4 regions of the Methylobacterium sp. E-046 genome follow, and region 3 is predicted to be linked to each of the others. Evidence: predicted binding sites of a transcription regulator. Region 3 holds the regulator's gene; each other region holds the start of a gene.

What was found. The regulator PhoB, encoded in region 3, activates phosphate uptake and scavenging genes when phosphate is short. The targets are predictions, from matches to a motif close to TGTCATNNANCTGTCAT.
Region 1: a site for PhoB is predicted at 2,237-2,253, ahead of phnC (phosphonate ABC transporter ATP-binding protein). Genes of this name have one in related genera too.
Region 2: a site for PhoB is predicted at 981-997, ahead of MKK82_RS05275 (CorA family divalent cation transporter). Genes of this name have one in related genera too.
Region 4: a site for PhoB is predicted at 2,100-2,116, ahead of MKK82_RS27725 (YdcH family protein). Genes of this name have one in related genera too.

What each region holds. Positions count from the first base shown of each region.
Region 1 is NZ_JAKSYP010000258.1:10,207-14,194, forward strand. Features, by position in the region: gene phnE (phosphonate ABC transporter, permease protein PhnE) at 1-306, opposite strand, end outside; gene phnD (phosphonate ABC transporter substrate-binding protein) at 320-1,246, opposite strand; gene phnC (phosphonate ABC transporter ATP-binding protein) at 1,345-2,193, opposite strand; gene MKK82_RS28580 (DUF1045 domain-containing protein) at 2,503-3,237, opposite strand; gene MKK82_RS28585 (ceramide glucosyltransferase) at 3,261-3,988, opposite strand, start outside.
Region 2 is NZ_JAKSYP010000073.1:142,719-146,706, reverse strand. Features, by position in the region: partial or broken gene MKK82_RS05285 (TCP-1/cpn60 chaperonin family protein) at 1-465, opposite strand, end outside; gene groES (co-chaperone GroES) at 536-826, opposite strand; gene MKK82_RS05275 (CorA family divalent cation transporter) at 1,039-2,025, shown strand; gene MKK82_RS05270 (methyl-accepting chemotaxis protein) at 2,215-3,675, shown strand; gene pdeM (ligase-associated DNA damage response endonuclease PdeM) at 3,756-3,988, opposite strand, start outside.
Region 3 is NZ_JAKSYP010000159.1:99,532-103,519, reverse strand. Features, by position in the region: gene MKK82_RS13810 (protein-disulfide reductase DsbD family protein) at 50-2,215, shown strand; gene phoB (phosphate regulon transcriptional regulator PhoB) at 2,227-2,922, opposite strand; gene phoU (phosphate signaling complex protein PhoU) at 3,110-3,829, opposite strand; gene pstB (phosphate ABC transporter ATP-binding protein PstB) at 3,946-3,988, opposite strand, start outside.
Region 4 is NZ_JAKSYP010000252.1:104,996-108,983, reverse strand. Features, by position in the region: gene MKK82_RS27740 (5-(carboxyamino)imidazole ribonucleotide synthase) at 48-1,145, opposite strand; gene purE (5-(carboxyamino)imidazole ribonucleotide mutase) at 1,162-1,659, opposite strand; gene MKK82_RS27730 (YdcH family protein) at 1,738-1,998, opposite strand; gene MKK82_RS27725 (YdcH family protein) at 2,130-2,312, shown strand; gene MKK82_RS27720 (propionyl-CoA synthetase) at 2,683-3,988, shown strand, end outside.

The sequences.
Region 1 (3,988 bases), on a different contig from region 3:
CATCAGCAGGGTCTCGCCCAGGAGCGCGAGCCAGCTGGGCAGGCCCCAGTACCAGGCGCGCAGATCCGCGACCGGATGGTCGAGACCGACCGGCGGCAGGATCTGCCGGATGTAGGCGGTGAACTGGCCGATATTCTCAGCGAGGACCAGCGGCCGCACCTCGGCGGCGTAGCCGGCGAGGATCGCCAGCGTCGCCACCACCGCGAAGCCCAGGAGCGTCCGGCAGCGCGCCGCACCGGTCGCCGCCGCGTAGTGGCCGGAGAGGGCGGCCTCCCGCTCCGGCGCCAGCTTCGTCAGGCCGCGCATGGCCGTGTCCCGGTCAGGACTTCTTGCGCTGCTCGTCGTTGAACCGCAGCATGTCGATGATCGGCTGGTAATCCTTGAGCGTCACCGGCTTCAGGCCCTGGTCCTTGCCGTCCGACAGGCGGTCGAAGGCGGCCTTGTCGGCCTTCGGCAGGGCGACGAAGGCCTCCCGGATCTTCGCCTTCAGGTCCTCCGGCAGGGTCGCCAGCATGGTGTAGGGTCCTTCCGGCAGGAAGTCGGACTTGAACACCACCCGGAAGTCGGAATTCTGCATCGGCGTGCCGTCGGGCCGCTTCAGCATGCCCTTCGTGATCATGCGGGTGATGATCGAGTCGGTCTCGGAATTCCAGAGGTTGGCGGCGGCGTCCACCGTGCCCTGAGTCAATGCCAGGACGGCGTTCTCGTGGCTGCCGGCGAAGACGGCCTTGCCGAAGAACCTGTCCACGTCGTAGCCGGCGCGCTTGAGGAAGAAGCGCGGCGCCTGGTTGCCGGAGGTTGAGTTGGGATCGACCAGGGCGAGGTTCCTGCCCCTCAGATCCTCGATCGCCCGGTAGGGGCCGGAGGCCAGCGTGTAGATCACCGAGTAGTAGCCCGCGGCGCCGGTCTCGTGCTGCGGGCTGACGATCGGCTCGACCTTCACGCCGGTCATCGCGGCGCGGGCGACAGAGGCCGGCCCGTAAAAGGCGAGCTGGATGTTGCCGGCCCGCTGGCCCTCGATCACGGCGGCGTAGTCGCTAGCGACCCGCAGCTTCACCGGCACGCCGACCGCCTGGGTCAGGTAAGTCGCCAGGGGCGCGTAGCGGTCGACTGTGCCGCTGGCGTTCTCCATCGGGATCACCGCCAGGGTCAGCTCGGGATACTGCGCCTTCCAGTCCTGGGCGGCGGCCGGCAGGCTGAGGAGGGCGAGCGCCGCGGCGGCGGCGAGGATGCGTCGGGTGATCATCGTGTCGTCCTTCGTGTCGGCGTAGGTCGCGGGTTCGGCCGGCCGGGGCCGCCCAGAGGATTCCCGATCCGTCGTCATCGGGCCGTGGAGGGCCTGGCTCAGGCGCCGAGGGCGGCCTCGCGAACGGGCCGGGCCGGCACGATGCCGAGCCGGCCCGGCATCGCCGCCCGCTGCTCGGCCTCGCGCGCGGCCGAGTCGTCGAGCACCTCGCCGGCCTCCAGGCCGTAGAGCCGGCGGGCGACATCCTCGGTCAGGTCGAACGGGCCGCCCTCGAACACCACCCGGCCTGCGCTGAGGCCGACGAGGCGGTCGCAATAGGCGCGGGCGAGGTCGAGAGAGTGCAGGTTGCACAGGATCGTGATGCCGTAGCGCCGGTTCACGTCCGCGAGGGCGTCCATCACGAGGCGCGTGTTGCGGGGATCGAGGGACGCCACCGGCTCGTCGGCGAGCAGGATCTCGGGCTCCTGCACCAGGGCGCGGGCGATGGCGACGCGCTGCTGCTGGCCGCCCGACAGGCCGTCCGCCCGCTGGCCGGCGAACTCCCCCATGTCGAAGCTCTCCAGGGCGGCGAGGGCCATCGCCCGGTCCTCCTCGGACCAGAGGCGCAGCAGGGACCGGTGGCTCGGCACGTGGCTGAGCCGGCCCATCAGCACGTTGGTCATCACGTCGAGCCGCCCGACGAGGTTGAACTGCTGGAAGATCATCGCGCAGCGGGTGCGCCAATCCCGCAGGGCGCGGCCCCGCAGAAGCGTGACGTCGCGTCCGTCGTGGAGGATGCGTCCGGAACTCGGCTCCGCCAGCCGGTTCACGAGCCGCAGCAGTGTCGACTTGCCGGCGCCCGACCGACCGATCACGCCGACGAAGCTGCCGGGCGTGATCCGCAGGGAGACACCGTCGAGTGCGCGGCGAGCGCCGTACTGGCGCGTCAGATCCTCGATGACCAGCATGCATCCATCCGCTGGGGAAGGGCCGCAGCTAAGCGCGCATTACGCGACGATTGGATGACGCATACAATACACGATATTTTGCCGGCTTAATTGATACGTTCAAAAGTCGGGTCTTGCTTCGTAGCGGCCGAGGAATGCGGCGATCGGAAGCGCGTGGAAGTCCGGAAGCGCCCCGCGCAGGCGCGCGTGTTCTTGCGTTCCACCAGGCGAGGCGTTTCACGCGCGCGGCGACATCCTCGGGAGCGGCCGAGCCGGCATGCCTCGATCCGGGTTCTGGGATCCAGGGCCGGTTCGAGGCCGGGGGCGCGGTCAGCCAAGGGTGCCTTCCTGGGTGCCTTCCTGGGTGCCTTCCTGAGCGTCGTCCCTCGTGTTTTCGAAGGGCAGGCGCGTCAGCAGCCGGAACGGCTCGGATCCGTCTTGCCTCAGGAGGCATACGGCGTCGATCACCAGGGGCCCGGGACCCGCGGCGGCGTAGGCCTCGGTGAGGCGCGCCCGCCAGTCGCCGCGCTCGGCCTCCGGCAGGGCGTCGGTCAAAGTCATGTGGAAGCGAAAGGCCTCGAAGACGTAGGGATAGCCCCAGCGGTCCAGGAGCGCCCGTCCGCGCGGGCCGAGGCGGTCCAGGCGGCGTTTCGCGCGCTCGGCCTCGGTTAACGGCGCGCGGAACCGGTCGAGGGCGGCGACGCACTCGGCCGCGAGCAACGCGAGACCCGGCGGCGGAGACTCGGGTACCAGGGCGAGGAACGGCCCGAGTGCTGCCACCGCCAGAGGTCCCACCGCCACCGGCGGGTGCGCGGTCGCGAGGTCCCGGGCGGCGGCGACGAGGTCGGCCTCCGTGGTGCCGGCGGCGAGGCGGAGCGGCGCCTTCAGGGTCGCGTGGAAGCCGTAGACCCGCGCCCCCGCGGTGACGGCGGCGAGGTCACGCAGACCCGCCGGATGCGCGACCGCATCCCCCGAGACGGTGTCGATGCCGAGCACGGCCCTGCCGAAGGCTTCGAGGCGCGAGCCCGGGGCGGGCAACCAGTAGAGGGCGTAGCGGCGGGTCACGTTTGGCCTCCCGGGCGCCGCGTTCAGGCCGTCGGCGCGTACGGGCGGTCGACGGCTGCCCGGCGCGGGCGCACATCCATGGCGTTGCCCCGCCACACGATGGCGCTCTGCACCCAGGCTCCCAGCCAGATCGCCGGGATCAGGGCGTCGCGCACCAGGAAGGCCGCCAGCATCCGGGGCGAACGGTGCCAGCCCGCGCGGGCGGCGAGCCGGTACTCGGCGCCATAGCACAGGGCGACGAGCCCCGCAGCGCCCGCGATCCCCGCAAGGCTGCCCGCCCAGACCGCCACGAGCAGGGCCGGCAGCAGCACGCCGCTGCCGATCTCCGGCGCGAAGAACAGCGGGAAGGTCACCCGCCGCAGCCGCGCCCAGCGCAGCTGCCGGGCCCAGACCTCCGCGAAGCCGCGCCGCCCGAGCGGCTGCTCGAAGGGGCTGGCCACCAGATGGACGCGCCGGCCAGCGGCACGCACGAGCTTGGTGGCGGCCGCATCCTCGGCGATCTCGGTCGCGAGCGCCTGGAGGCCGCCCCGCTGGTCCAGGAACGCCTTGTGCCAGAGCATGCTCTTGCCCTGGGCGAAGCCCAGCCCGAAGGCCTCGGCGGCATATTGCCAGCGGGCCTGGAGGGTGTTGAGGAAGGCGCATTCCACCTCGGCCATGAGGCCGTCCGGTCGGGCGCCGACGGGCGTGGAGCAGACCAGGCCGGTCCCGCCCCGCCACGCCGCCTGGAGGCGCTGCAGGTAATCGGGCGGCA
Region 2 (3,988 bases), on a different contig from region 3:
GTCGCCGTTCGACGAGATGGTGCCCACCTGGGCGACCTCGTCGGAGGTCGAGACCTTCTTGGCGCGCGAGGTGATGTCCTTGACGGCGGCCTGGGTGGCGAGGTCGATGCCGCGCTTCAGGTCCATCGGGTTGATGCCGGCGGCGACGTACTTGGCGCCCTCACGGACGATGGCCTGCGCCAGCACGGTCGCGGTGGTGGTGCCGTCACCCGCGATGTCGTTGGTCTTCGAGGCCACTTCGCGCACCATCTGGGCGCCCATGTTCTCGAAGCGGTCGGCGAGTTCGATCTCCTTGGCGACCGTCACACCGTCCTTGGTGATGCGCGGGGCGCCGAAGCTCTTCTCGATCACGACGTTGCGGCCCTTCGGACCGAGCGTCACCTTCACCGCGTCGGCGAGGATGTCGACGCCGCGCAGCATCTTATCGCGGGCGTCGGCGGAGAAACGAACGTCTTTCGCTGCCATTGTGTGCCTCTTAACTAGTGTTGAAACCCCAAGGCCGGGACGGCCTCAAAGGGCAGGACGAGCGTTCCGATCAGAGGGCGACGACGCCCATGATGTCGGATTCCTTCATGATCAGGAGGTCCTGACCGTCGATCTTGACCTCGGTGCCGGACCACTTGCCGAACAGGACGCGGTCGCCGGCCTTGACGTCGAGCGGGTTGACGCGACCCTGCTCGTCACGGGCGCCGGGACCGACGGCGACGATCTCGCCCTCTTGCGGCTTCTCCTTGGCGGTATCCGGAATGATGATGCCGCCCTTGGTCTTCTCCTCGCTCTCGATGCGACGGACGACCACGCGGTCGTGCAGCGGACGGAACTTCATGAGCAGCCCTCTTGCTTCAGGTCTGGAGTTGGCGTTGATGCGGCCGGCGGGACCGCTCGCGAACTCGACTGTTAGCACTCTGTCTCGGCGAGTGCCAAAGACGGCGGCGAGATAGGCTCGCTGCGGTTCCGAGTCAAGGCTGTCGCACCCCCGCACGACGGCGCGATGACGCGGCGGCGGCCAAAATTCTCCCTCACGGACATCGTGCTCCCATGCTGAGCCTGCACGGACCCGACGGCGCGGTGGCGCTGGAACCCGGCCGCCCGATCGCGCCCCAGGCGGTGTGGTTGGACCTGAACGACCCGACGCCCGAGGAGGCGGCCATCGTCGAGCAGGCGACCGGTCTGCGGGTCCCGTCGCGGGAGGCCCTGTCGGAGGTCGAGACGTCGAGCCGGCTCCGCCGGGTGAAGGGCGGGCTCTCGTTGTCGACGCCGATGATCACCTTCGAGCAGAGCGCGTCTCAGTTGAAGCCATTGGGTTTCCTGCTGACCAAGGACCATCTCGTCACGATCCGTTTCCACGATCTGCGGGCCTTCGACTCCTCCACGAAGCGGATCTCAGACGGCGACGGGAGCACGACCCCGAGCGAGATTTTCCTCGTGGTCTTGGAGGAGCTGGTCGACAGTCTTGCGGACGCCCTCGAGGACATGGCCTCCGACCTCGATTCGCTTTCGACACGGATCTTCGACTTCGACGTGCGCGGCGCCGACCGGCGCAGGCTGGAGAGTCCGCCGCCGCGGCGCCGCGACCTCGCCCTACGGCGAATCCTGCGCGGCATCAGCAATCGCGGCAAGGGGCTGGGCAAGATCCGCGCGAGCCTGCTGGGGCTGGAGCGGATCGTACCGTTCGTGTCGGCCGCCTGCGAAGGGCTCGGCCTGCCGGAGGACGGGCGGTTCGACACGATCCGCAGGGACATCGAGTCCCTCGACGAGTTCGAAACGCGGCTCGCCGAGAACGTGCAGTTCCTCCTCGACGCGGCGCTGGGCCTGATCAACATCGAGCAGAACAACGTCTTCCGGGTGCTGACGGTGGTCTCGGTGGTGGGCGTCCCGCCCACGCTGATCGCTTCCATGTACGGCATGAACTTCAAGCACATGCCGGAACTGGAGTGGACCTACGGCTACCCCTACGCGCTCGGCCTGATCCTCATCAGCGCCATCGCTCCGGTGATCTACTTCCGTATTCGTGGCTGGTTCTGATATTCATTTGGCAATTACAAATATCTGATCTCTGATTTTAGCATCACGACATCGCATTCCGAGACATCGACCGCCTTCGATCGATCCGCTCGGAAGAACTCGTTCGATTTCTAGTCTCCCTTGAATTCCGATTAGCACGCCATTAACGACGCGGAAGCTATAGGAGATCGAGAAGGAGCGATCGTGATCATGTTCAAGCGGGCAACGTACAGTGAAGCGCAGGCCAAGATCGAGGCGCTCGACCGATCCTTGGCGATCATCGAGTTCGATCTCGACGGCCGCGTCCTGCACGCGAACCAAAACTTTCTCAAGGTGATGAAATACACACTTGATGAGGTGACCGGGAACCATCACCGCATATTTGTCGAGGGCGCCTATGCCAAGACTGTGGAATATACGGCTTTTTGGGACAAGCTGAAGGCCGGTCAATACGTGACGGGCGAGTTCCTCCGCCTCGACAAAGCGGGGGCAGGCGTCTGGCTGGAGGCGACCTACAACCCGATCCTTGACGCGAAGGGCCGACCGGTGAAGGTCGTCAAGTTCGCCACCGACATTTCGGCGAAGAAGAAGGAAATCACCCGCCTCCTGACGATGATCGACAATGTGCCGGTGGCTGTGATGACGGCCGACATGACGGACAATTTCAAGATCGACTACCTCAACGCCACGTCGCGCAGGACTCTGGCCACGATCGAGCAGCACCTGCCGATCAAGGTCGACGACATGCTCGGCAGCTCGTTCGACGTCTTCCATAAAAATCCGCATCACCAGCGGACCATGCTGGCGGATGCCAGCCGGCTACCGCACACCACCAAGATCAAGGTCGGGCCGGAGACGCTGAACCTGCAGGTCACGGCGGTGAACGACGAGCAGGGCCGCTACCTGGGCCCGATGCTGACCTGGGCAGTGGTCACCGCGCAGGTGAACATGGAGATCGACGTGAAGCGCGTCGTGGACGCGGTCGGATCCGCGATCCACGAGATGCAGAGCTCGGCCGAGGGGCTGATGCAGTCGGCCGAGTCCGCCCGCAGCAAGGCGTCGTCGGTGGCGGCGAACTCGGAGCAGATGAACGGCGCGATCCAGGAGATTTCCGGCCAGGTCGGCCGGGTTTCGGAGCGGGCGCAACAGATCGCCGTCCAAGCCGAGACGACGGACGCGACGATGCGGCAGCTCGCCGAGAACGCCCGCAAGGTCGACACCGTCGTCGGCATGATCAAGTCGATCGCCGACCAGACCAACCTGCTGGCGCTCAACGCGACCATCGAGGCGGCGCGCGCCGGCACGGCGGGGCGGGGCTTCGCGGTGGTGGCGAGCGAAGTGAAGGCGCTGGCCGAGCAGACCGCCAAGGCCACGGGCGAGATCACCCAGCAGGTCTCGGCGATTCAGAACGCCACGGGCGAGGCCGTCGGCGCCATCGAGATGATCACGGCCGCGGTGGGCGAGCTGTCGAAGCTCACCCTGGCCATGGCCAGCGCCGTCGAGGAGCAGGCGGTCTCGACCCACGAGATGGCGGGCAACATCGGGGGCGTGTCCGAGGCCGCCAACGCGACGGGTCAGCTCGCCCAGTCGGTCCAGGGCATCGCCGAGAGCCTCGCGGGCCATTCGGCGAGCCTGTCGGACAGCGTGACCCGGTTCATGAAGACGGCCTGATCCGGCTTCGGCCGCCGCAGCGGGACGCGCCGCGTCCCGACGGGGTGCGGGCCGGCGGGAAGGCGTGAAGCCGGAGGCGCTCAGTCCCGGGCGAGCTGCGCCTTCCCGATAGCGAAGACCCGCCCGTCGCCCAGGAGGTGGGCGGTGAAGCCGTTCGGGAACAGGCTCTCGATGGCCTTGTCGCGAACATTGAGCCCACCCGCATAGGCGCCGAAGGCCGGCATCACCAGGCGGCTGCCGTCCGTGACGAAGCAGCGGCGGCGGACCGCCCGGCCGCGCATCGCGACCTTGCCGCAGGGATGGAGATGACCGG
Region 3 (3,988 bases):
TGAAGCACCGCGCGTGAAACCGCGGCCGCCCGGCGCGCGAAGGGACTGCATGATCCGCCTCGCCATCCTGATCCTGGCGCTCGCCGCAAGCCTCCCGGTCGCGGTCGCGCAAGGTTTCCCCCAGGGCTTCCGAACGCCGTCGGACCTCGTGCGGTCCAGCCTCGCCGCCGAGCCCGCCGCGGTGGCGGGCGCGCAGCCCTTCACCCTGGCCGTTCGCATGCAGGTGAAGCCCGGCTGGCACGTCTACTGGCGCAATCCCGGGGATTCCGGCCTGCCCCCGGAGGTGACCTGGACCCTGCCGGCGGGCTTCAACGCCGGGGCGATCCGGTGGCCCGCGCCGGAGCGCATCCCGATCGCCACGCTGATGAATTACGGCTACGAGGGTGAGGTCACGCTCCTCGTGCCGGTCACGCCGCCGCCGAGCCTCGATCCCGCCGACCCGGTCCGGATCCAGGCCAAGCTGACCTACCTCGTCTGCGAGACCGAGTGCGTCCCCGGCTCGGCCGATCTCGCCCTCACCCTGCCGGTGGGGGAGCCGAAGCCCGATCCGGCCAATGCCGAGCTGTTCGCCCGTGCCCGCGCGGCCCTGCCGGTCCCGGCTTTGTGGCCGTTGCGCCTCGCCAGTCAGGGCGACACCCTGCGGCTCGACTTCGCGGCCGGCGGCCTCAAGGCCGACGCCATCCGGAACGTCGCGTACTTCCCGTATTCCGAGACCGCGATCGACAACGCCGCCGCGCAGGTGGCGGCGATCGATGACACCGGGCTGCACCTCACCCTGGCCCGGAGCAGCCCGGCCGAGGCGGTCCCCGGCGCGCTGCCGGGGGTGCTCACCCTCGAGGAGGTGGGCGATGCCGGCACCCGGCGCCTCGCCTTCGCGTACGGCGACGAGCCGGCGCCCGCCGCGGCGGCCTCGTCGATCCCGCCCTCCGCGGCCCCGGTCCCGCAGGTGGCGGCCGAACTCGACGCGCTGACGCTCGCGACCGCGGCGGCCTTCGCCTTCATCGGCGGGCTGATCCTCAACCTGATGCCCTGCGTGTTCCCGGTCCTGTCGATCAAGGTCCTCGGCCTCGTGCGGCACGCGGGCGAGAGCCCGGCCCGGCTGCGGATGCACGGCTTTGCCTACACGGCCGGCGTGCTGGCGAGCTTCCTCGGGCTCGCGGCTGTGCTGATCGCCCTCAAGGGCGGGGGCGCGGCGATCGGCTGGGGCTTCCAGCTGCAATCGCCCCTCGTGGTGGCGGGGCTCGCCTACCTGCTCTTCGCCATGGGCCTGAGCCTGTCGGGTGTTGTCCAGGTCGGCGGGCGTCTCGCCGGCCTAGGCGACGGGCTCGCCCGGCGGGCGGGTCTCGGCGGCTCGTTCTTCACGGGTGTCCTCGCGACCCTGGTGGCGACCCCTTGTACGGCCCCGTTCATGGGCTCGGCCGTGGGCTTCGCCCTGACGCAGAGCGCCGCCGTGGCCCTCGCCGTCTTCGCGAGCCTCGGCCTCGGCCTCGCCCTGCCCTTCCTGGTCCTGACTCTCTGGCCACCCGCGCTCCGAGCGCTGCCGCGGCCCGGCGCCTGGATGGAGACGCTGAAGCAGGTCCTCGCCTTCCCGGTCTACGCCACCGTGGCGTGGCTGGTCTGGGTGCTGGCGCAGCAGGTCGATCCGCGCGGGCTCCTGGCGGCGCTGATCGGCCTCGTGCTGGTGGGCTTCGCCGCCTGGGCCTGGGAGCTGGGGCGCACCGCCCCGCCCAGGACCGGCCGCGTCGCGCAGGGCGCCGCGGCGCTGGCCCTCGTTGCCGTCGCGGGCCTCGCCGTGACCGTGCCGCAGGATCGCGCGACGCCGTCCGCGCAGGCCGCGCATGACGGGATCGAGCCCTTCACCCAGGCACGCCTCGATGCCCTGGTGAACGGCCGCCGGCCGGCCTTCGTCGACATGACCGCGGCGTGGTGCATCACCTGCGCGGTGAACGAGGCGACCTCGCTCAACACCAAGGCCGTGCGAGCCGCGATGGCCGAGCGCGGCGTGACCTACCTGAAGGGCGACTGGACCAATCAGAACCCGGAGATTACCCGCCTGCTGGAGAAGCACGGGCGCAGCGGCGTGCCGCTTTACCTGCTCTACAGCGGCACCGGGGAGCCGCAGGTGCTGCCACAGATCCTCACCGAGGGGGTCGTGCTGGCGGCCCTGCAAGCGGTGCCGGCCGCCGCGGATCGGAGCGCCGCGCTCGTCCGCTGAGCGGGGCCGCCTCAGGCCCCCAGCGAGAAGGTCTCGTCGAACGCGTAGCCGGAGCCGCGGACCGTGCGGATCGGGTCGGGCTGGCGCGGGCCGTTCAGCGCCTTGCGCAGGCGTCCGACATGCACGTCCACGGTGCGCTCGTCGATGTAGACGTCGTGCCCCCAGACGCCGTCGAGGAGCTGCTCCCGGGAGAAGACCCGGCCCGGCGCCAGCATCAGGAACTCCAGCAGCCGGAACTCGGTGGGCCCGAGATGCAGCTCCTCGCCGCCGCGGCGAACGCGGTGTCCGGTGCGGTCGAGTTCGAGGTCGCCGGCCGCCAGCCGGTCCGAGACATGGGCGGGCTTGGCCCGGCGCAGCAGCGCGCGGATCCGGGCGAGGAGCTCCGGCACGGAGAAGGGCTTGACGATGTAGTCGTCCGCCCCCGTCCCCAGCCCCCGGATCCGGTCGCCCTCCTCGCCGCGGGCGGTGAGCATGATCACCGGCAGCCGCTCCGTCTCGCGGCGCGCCCGGATGCGGCGGCAGAGCTCGATCCCCGAGAGACCCGGCAGCATCCAGTCGAGCAGGACCAGGTCGGGGATCCGCTCGGCCAGGAGCAGCTCCGCGTCGTCGCCCCGCGCGGCCGAGTCCACGACGAAGCCCTCGGCCTCGAGGTTGTAGCGCAGCAGGGTGGTCAGCGCCTCCTCGTCCTCGACGATCAGGACTTGCATGCTCACGTTCGATGACCCGTTCACGAGGCGGCGCCCTTCGGCCTGCGGAGACGCCGGCTCCCTCCGGAGCGGGCGCTCAGGCGGAGGCTGCGGGAGGCGCCGCTCAGCCTCAACCCGCAGCCTCCGATTCTCTGGCGCCGCCCGACAGGACTGAGCGCGCCGCGGCGCCTGTGTCGAGGCGGTTCGGCTACGGAGCCTTGCCGCCGTCCACCGTCGCGTAGTTCGATGCATCGTTCTTCGGCCGGTCGCCCGCCAGCGTCTCGCCCGTGGCGAGGTAGTGGATCGTCTCGGCGATGTTGGTCGTGTGGTCGCCGATCCGCTCCACGTTCTTGGCGCAGAACAGGAGATGCGTGCAGAACGAGATGTTGCGCGGATCCTCCATCATGTACGTCAGGAGCTCGCGGAACAGGGAATTGTACAGGGCGTCGATCTCGCCGTCGCGCTCCCAGACATCGTGGGCCGCCTGGATGTCGCGGCTCGCATAGGCGTCCAGCACGTCCTTGAGCTGCCCCTCGGCGAGGTCGCTCATGTGGCGGACGCCCAGCACGATCTTCTGCGCCGGCGCGTGGTCGGAGATCGCCACGACGCGCTTGGCGACGTTCTTGGCGAGGTCGCCGATCCGCTCCAGGTCGCCGGAGACGCGGATCGCCGAGATGGTCTCGCGCAGGTCGATCGCCAGCGGCTGGCGCCGGGCGATGAGGAGCACCGAGCGCTCCTCGATGTCCCGCTGGAGCGCGTCGAGGCGCTTGTCGGCGAGGATCACCGCCTGGGCGAGCGCGTCGTCGCGGCGCACGAGGGCGTCGGTCGCCTCGGCGGTCATCTTCTCGGCCACGCCGCCCATCTCCGAGATCGAGCGACGCAGGTCCTCCAGGTCGGTGTCGTAGGAGCTGACGATATGGCCGGGCATGGTGGATCCTTCGATAAGGGCCCGCGGATCGCGATCCGCGGGGTCTGGCGGGGATCCGCCGCCCCGCCGCCGCGGCGGCGAATGCCGGTATGGTTCGGCGGAGCGTCCGGCTCGTATCAGCCGAACCGCCCGGTGATGTAGTCCTGCGTGCGCCGCTCC
Region 4 (3,988 bases), on a different contig from region 3:
GCGCAGCAGCGCGGGTGTGTTCTCCGAGCCGCAGAAACGGGACTCGGTCAGACCCCCAGCCGGGTGACGTGCCCCATCTTGCGCCCGGGCCGGGCCTCGCCCTTGCCGTAGAGGTGCAGATGGGCGCCGGGCTCGGCCAGCAGCGCGGGCCAGTCCTCCACCTGAGCGCCGATTAGGTTGCGCATCTCCACCGGCAGGCCTCCGGTCCGGGCCGGGTCGCCCAGTGGCCAGCCGCAGACGGCGCGCACGTGCTGGGCGAACTGCGAGGTCAGCGCCCCCTCGATGGTCCAGTGGCCGGAATTGTGGACCCGGGGCGCGATCTCGTTGACCACGAGGTGCTCCGCCCCGTCCGTGCGCACCAGGAACATCTCGACGGCGAGCACGCCGACATAGTCCAGCGCGTCGGCGATGCGCTTGGCGATATCGAGGGCGGCGCGGCCGGTCTCCGGGCTCAGGCCCGGCGCCGGCACCCGGGTCAACGCCAGGATGTGGTCGCGGTGTTCGTTCTCGCACAGGTCGAAGGCCGCGAAGCTGCCGTCGCGCGCGCGCGCGCCCACCACCGAGACCTCGCGCTCGAAGGGCACGAAGCCCTCCAGGATCAGCGGCGCGCCGCCGAACTCGGCGAACAGCGCGTTGCGGTCGCCCTCTTCCCGCGCGCGCAGGATGCGCTGGCCCTTGCCGTCGTAGCCGAAGCGGCGGGTCTTGAGCACCGCCGGCAGGCCGATCACCTCGATCGCGCGGTCGAGGTCGTCGGGCGTGTCCACCGCCCGGAACGGCGCCGTGGGGATGCCGAGGCCGTTGATGAAGTCCTTCTCCGACAGGCGGTCCTGCGTGGTGGAGAGCGCCCGCGCGTTCGGGTGCAGGGGGGCGTGGCGCGCCAGGATGTCGGCGGTGGCGTGCGGGATGTTCTCGAACTCGTAGGTGACGACGTCGACGCTGCGGGCGAAGGCCGCGAGCGCCTCGGCATCGTCGTAGGCCGCGCAGGTGGTGCGGGCGGCGACGTCGAAGGCGGGGCTGTCCCGATCGGGCGCGTAGACATGCACCTTGAGCCCGTAATTGGCCGCCGCCAGGGCGATCATGCGCCCGAGCTGCCCGCCGCCGACGATGCCGAGGGTGGAGCTGGGGCCGAGGATCCTGTCCGTCACGCGAGAAACTCGTCCGTCACGATGATGCGTCCGACTCCGGCCGCTCGGCCACCGACGCGGTCTGGGCCGCGCGCCACGCATCGAGGCGTGCGGCGAGGTGCGGGTCGGAGAGCGCCAGCACCGACGCGGCGAGCAGCGCCGCGTTCACCGCCCCGGCCCGGCCGATCGCCAGCGTTCCCACCGGAATGCCGGCCGGCATCTGGACGATGGAGAGCAGGCTGTCCTGGCCCGACAGGGCCTTCGACTCCACCGGCACCCCGAAGACCGGCAGCCGGGTCATCGCGGCCGCCATGCCGGGCAGGTGCGCGGCGCCGCCCGCGCCCGCGATCACGACCTTGAGACCGGCCGCGACCGCGCCCTTGGCGAAGGCCACCAGACGGTCGGGCGTGCGGTGGGCCGACACGATCCGCGCGTCGTAGGGCACGCCGAGCGCGTCCAGCGTCTCGGCGGCGTGCCGCATGGTCGCCCAGTCGGACTGGCTGCCCATGATGATCGCGACCGGAGGCGACGCCATCGTTGATCCCGGCAAAAGAGGGCGCTTACAGGCGGTGCGGGCCGGGGGCAAGGCGGGTTCCGGCGGCGTCCACCGGCATCAGGCGATGATGTCGGGGGTGAGCGCGTCCTCGATGTGGAAGATTCGGTCGCGCAGGGTCAGCTTGCGCTTCTTCAGCCGCTGGATCTGCAGCTGGTCGCCGGCGACGCTGTGCTCCAGCGCCTCGATGGCGCTGTCGAGGTCCCGATGTTCCTCGCGCAGACGGGTAAGCTCACCGTGGAGGTCCGCCTGCGCATTCTCGCCCGACTCGTCCGCCATCGTCACCCGCGGGACCAAGGATCGCTCATCGCCGGAGAGCATGCGTCACGCCCTCCCGCGGGACAAGCCGGCCCGACAAGCATTCACCAAGCTTGACCGGAGAAAAGGCTTCAACTGGTGTGGCATCCTGTGTCAGTCTCAGCGTGTCGAAACGATGACAGGAGATACGACTCATGTCGCTGCAGACGCATCTGAGCCAACTCGCCCGGAAGCATGAAGCCCTCGAGCGCGAGATTCAGGACGCGATCCACAGGCCTTCGGCGAACGACCTCCACATCGCCGAACTGAAGCGACGGAAGCTGCTCCTCAAGGACGAGATCAAGCGGCTGCAGGCCGGCAACAACACGCTGCACTGAGCCCTGGCACGACCGCACGGTTGACATAGTCATGAACACGCCGCCGCATCGGAGACCCCGGTGCGGCGGTTTTGCGTTCGCCCCGGGTCGACGGGAACCGCCTTCGCGGCGCGCCACGTGCCGGGTCCCGGATCCGCTTCCCCCACGGCCTGCCCCCGGCGGGACGGTGGCGCCGCGCCCTGAACCGTCCGGACCCCGGCCGGGGGAACGAGCGCGGCACCCTCAGTCCACGCGATCACTCCACGCGATCGCCGCCGCCACGCGGACGCGTTTGAGCGCCCTCGGGCACAAGACCCGTCTCGCCTGCGCGGAGGAATGCGGTAATCTGGCGGTGCCGCCGGAGAGCGGTCCGCGAGGAAACGCCGAGCCGATGACGACCGTCAGCCTTCCGGGCCGCTACCCCGAGACCTACGAGACGGCCCGCCGCGACCCGGAGACCTTCTGGCTCGACGCGGCCCGGGCGATCGACTGGGCGCAGGCCCCGCGGCGCGCCTTCGCGCCGGAGGCCGGTCCCTATGGCCGCTGGTTCCCGGACGGCACGCTGAACGCCTGCCACAACGCGGTCGACCGCCATGCCGACGGGGCGCGGGCCGAGCAGGTCGCGATCCGCTACGATTCGCCCGTCACCGGCACGAAGCGCGCGATCACCTATCGGGAGTTGCGCGACGAGGTGGCGGTGCTGGCAGCCGTGCTGGCCAACCTCGGTGTCGGCCAGGGCGACCGCGTGATCCTCTACATGCCCATGGTGCCCGAGGCCCTGTTCGGCATGCTGGCCTGCGCCCGGCTCGGCGCGGTCCATTCCGTGGTGTTCGGGGGCTTCGCGGCCAACGAACTCGCCGTGCGGATCGAGGATGCGGCCCCGAAGGTGGTGCTCGCCGCCTCCTGCGGCATCGAACCGAACCGCGTGGTCGCCTACAAGCCGCTCCTCGACGCGGCCATCGCCGCCTCGCGCCACAAGCCCGATGCGTGCCTGATCCTGCAGCGCCCGCAAGGCGCCGCGACCCTCGCGCCGGAGCGGGATCGCGACTGGGCCGAGACCGTGGCGGCGACCCGGTCGGCGGGCCGGCGCGCGGCCTGCGTCCCGGTCGCCGCCACCGACCCGCTCTACGTCCTGTACACCTCGGGCACGACGGGCAAGCCGAAGGGCGTGGTCCGGGACACGGGCGGCTACCTCGTCGCCCTCGCGTGGTCGATGCCGAACCTCTACGGCGTGCAGCCGGGTGAGACCTACTTCTGCGCCTCCGACATCGGCTGGGTGGTGGGCCATTCCTACATCGTCTACGCGCCCCTCCTGCACGGCTGCACCACGGTGCTCTACGAGGGCAAGCCGGTGGGCACGCCCGATGCCGGCGCCTTCTGGCGGGTCGCCGCCGAGTACGGGGTGGCGTGCCTGTTCACCGCGCCGACGGCGCTGCGCGCCATCAAGAAGGAGGATTCCGCGGGCGCCCGGATCGCCGATCACGACCTCTCGGCCTTCCGCAGCCTGTTCCTGGCCGGGGAGCGCGCCGATCCCGACTCCGTCGCCTGGGCCGAGCGGGTGCTGGACCGGCCGGTCATCGACCATTGGTGGCAGACCGAGACCGGCTGGCCGATCGCCGGCAACCCCCTGGGACTCGGCGCCCTGCCGGTCAAGCACGGGAGCACCTGCGTGCCGATGCCGGGCTACCGGGTCGAGG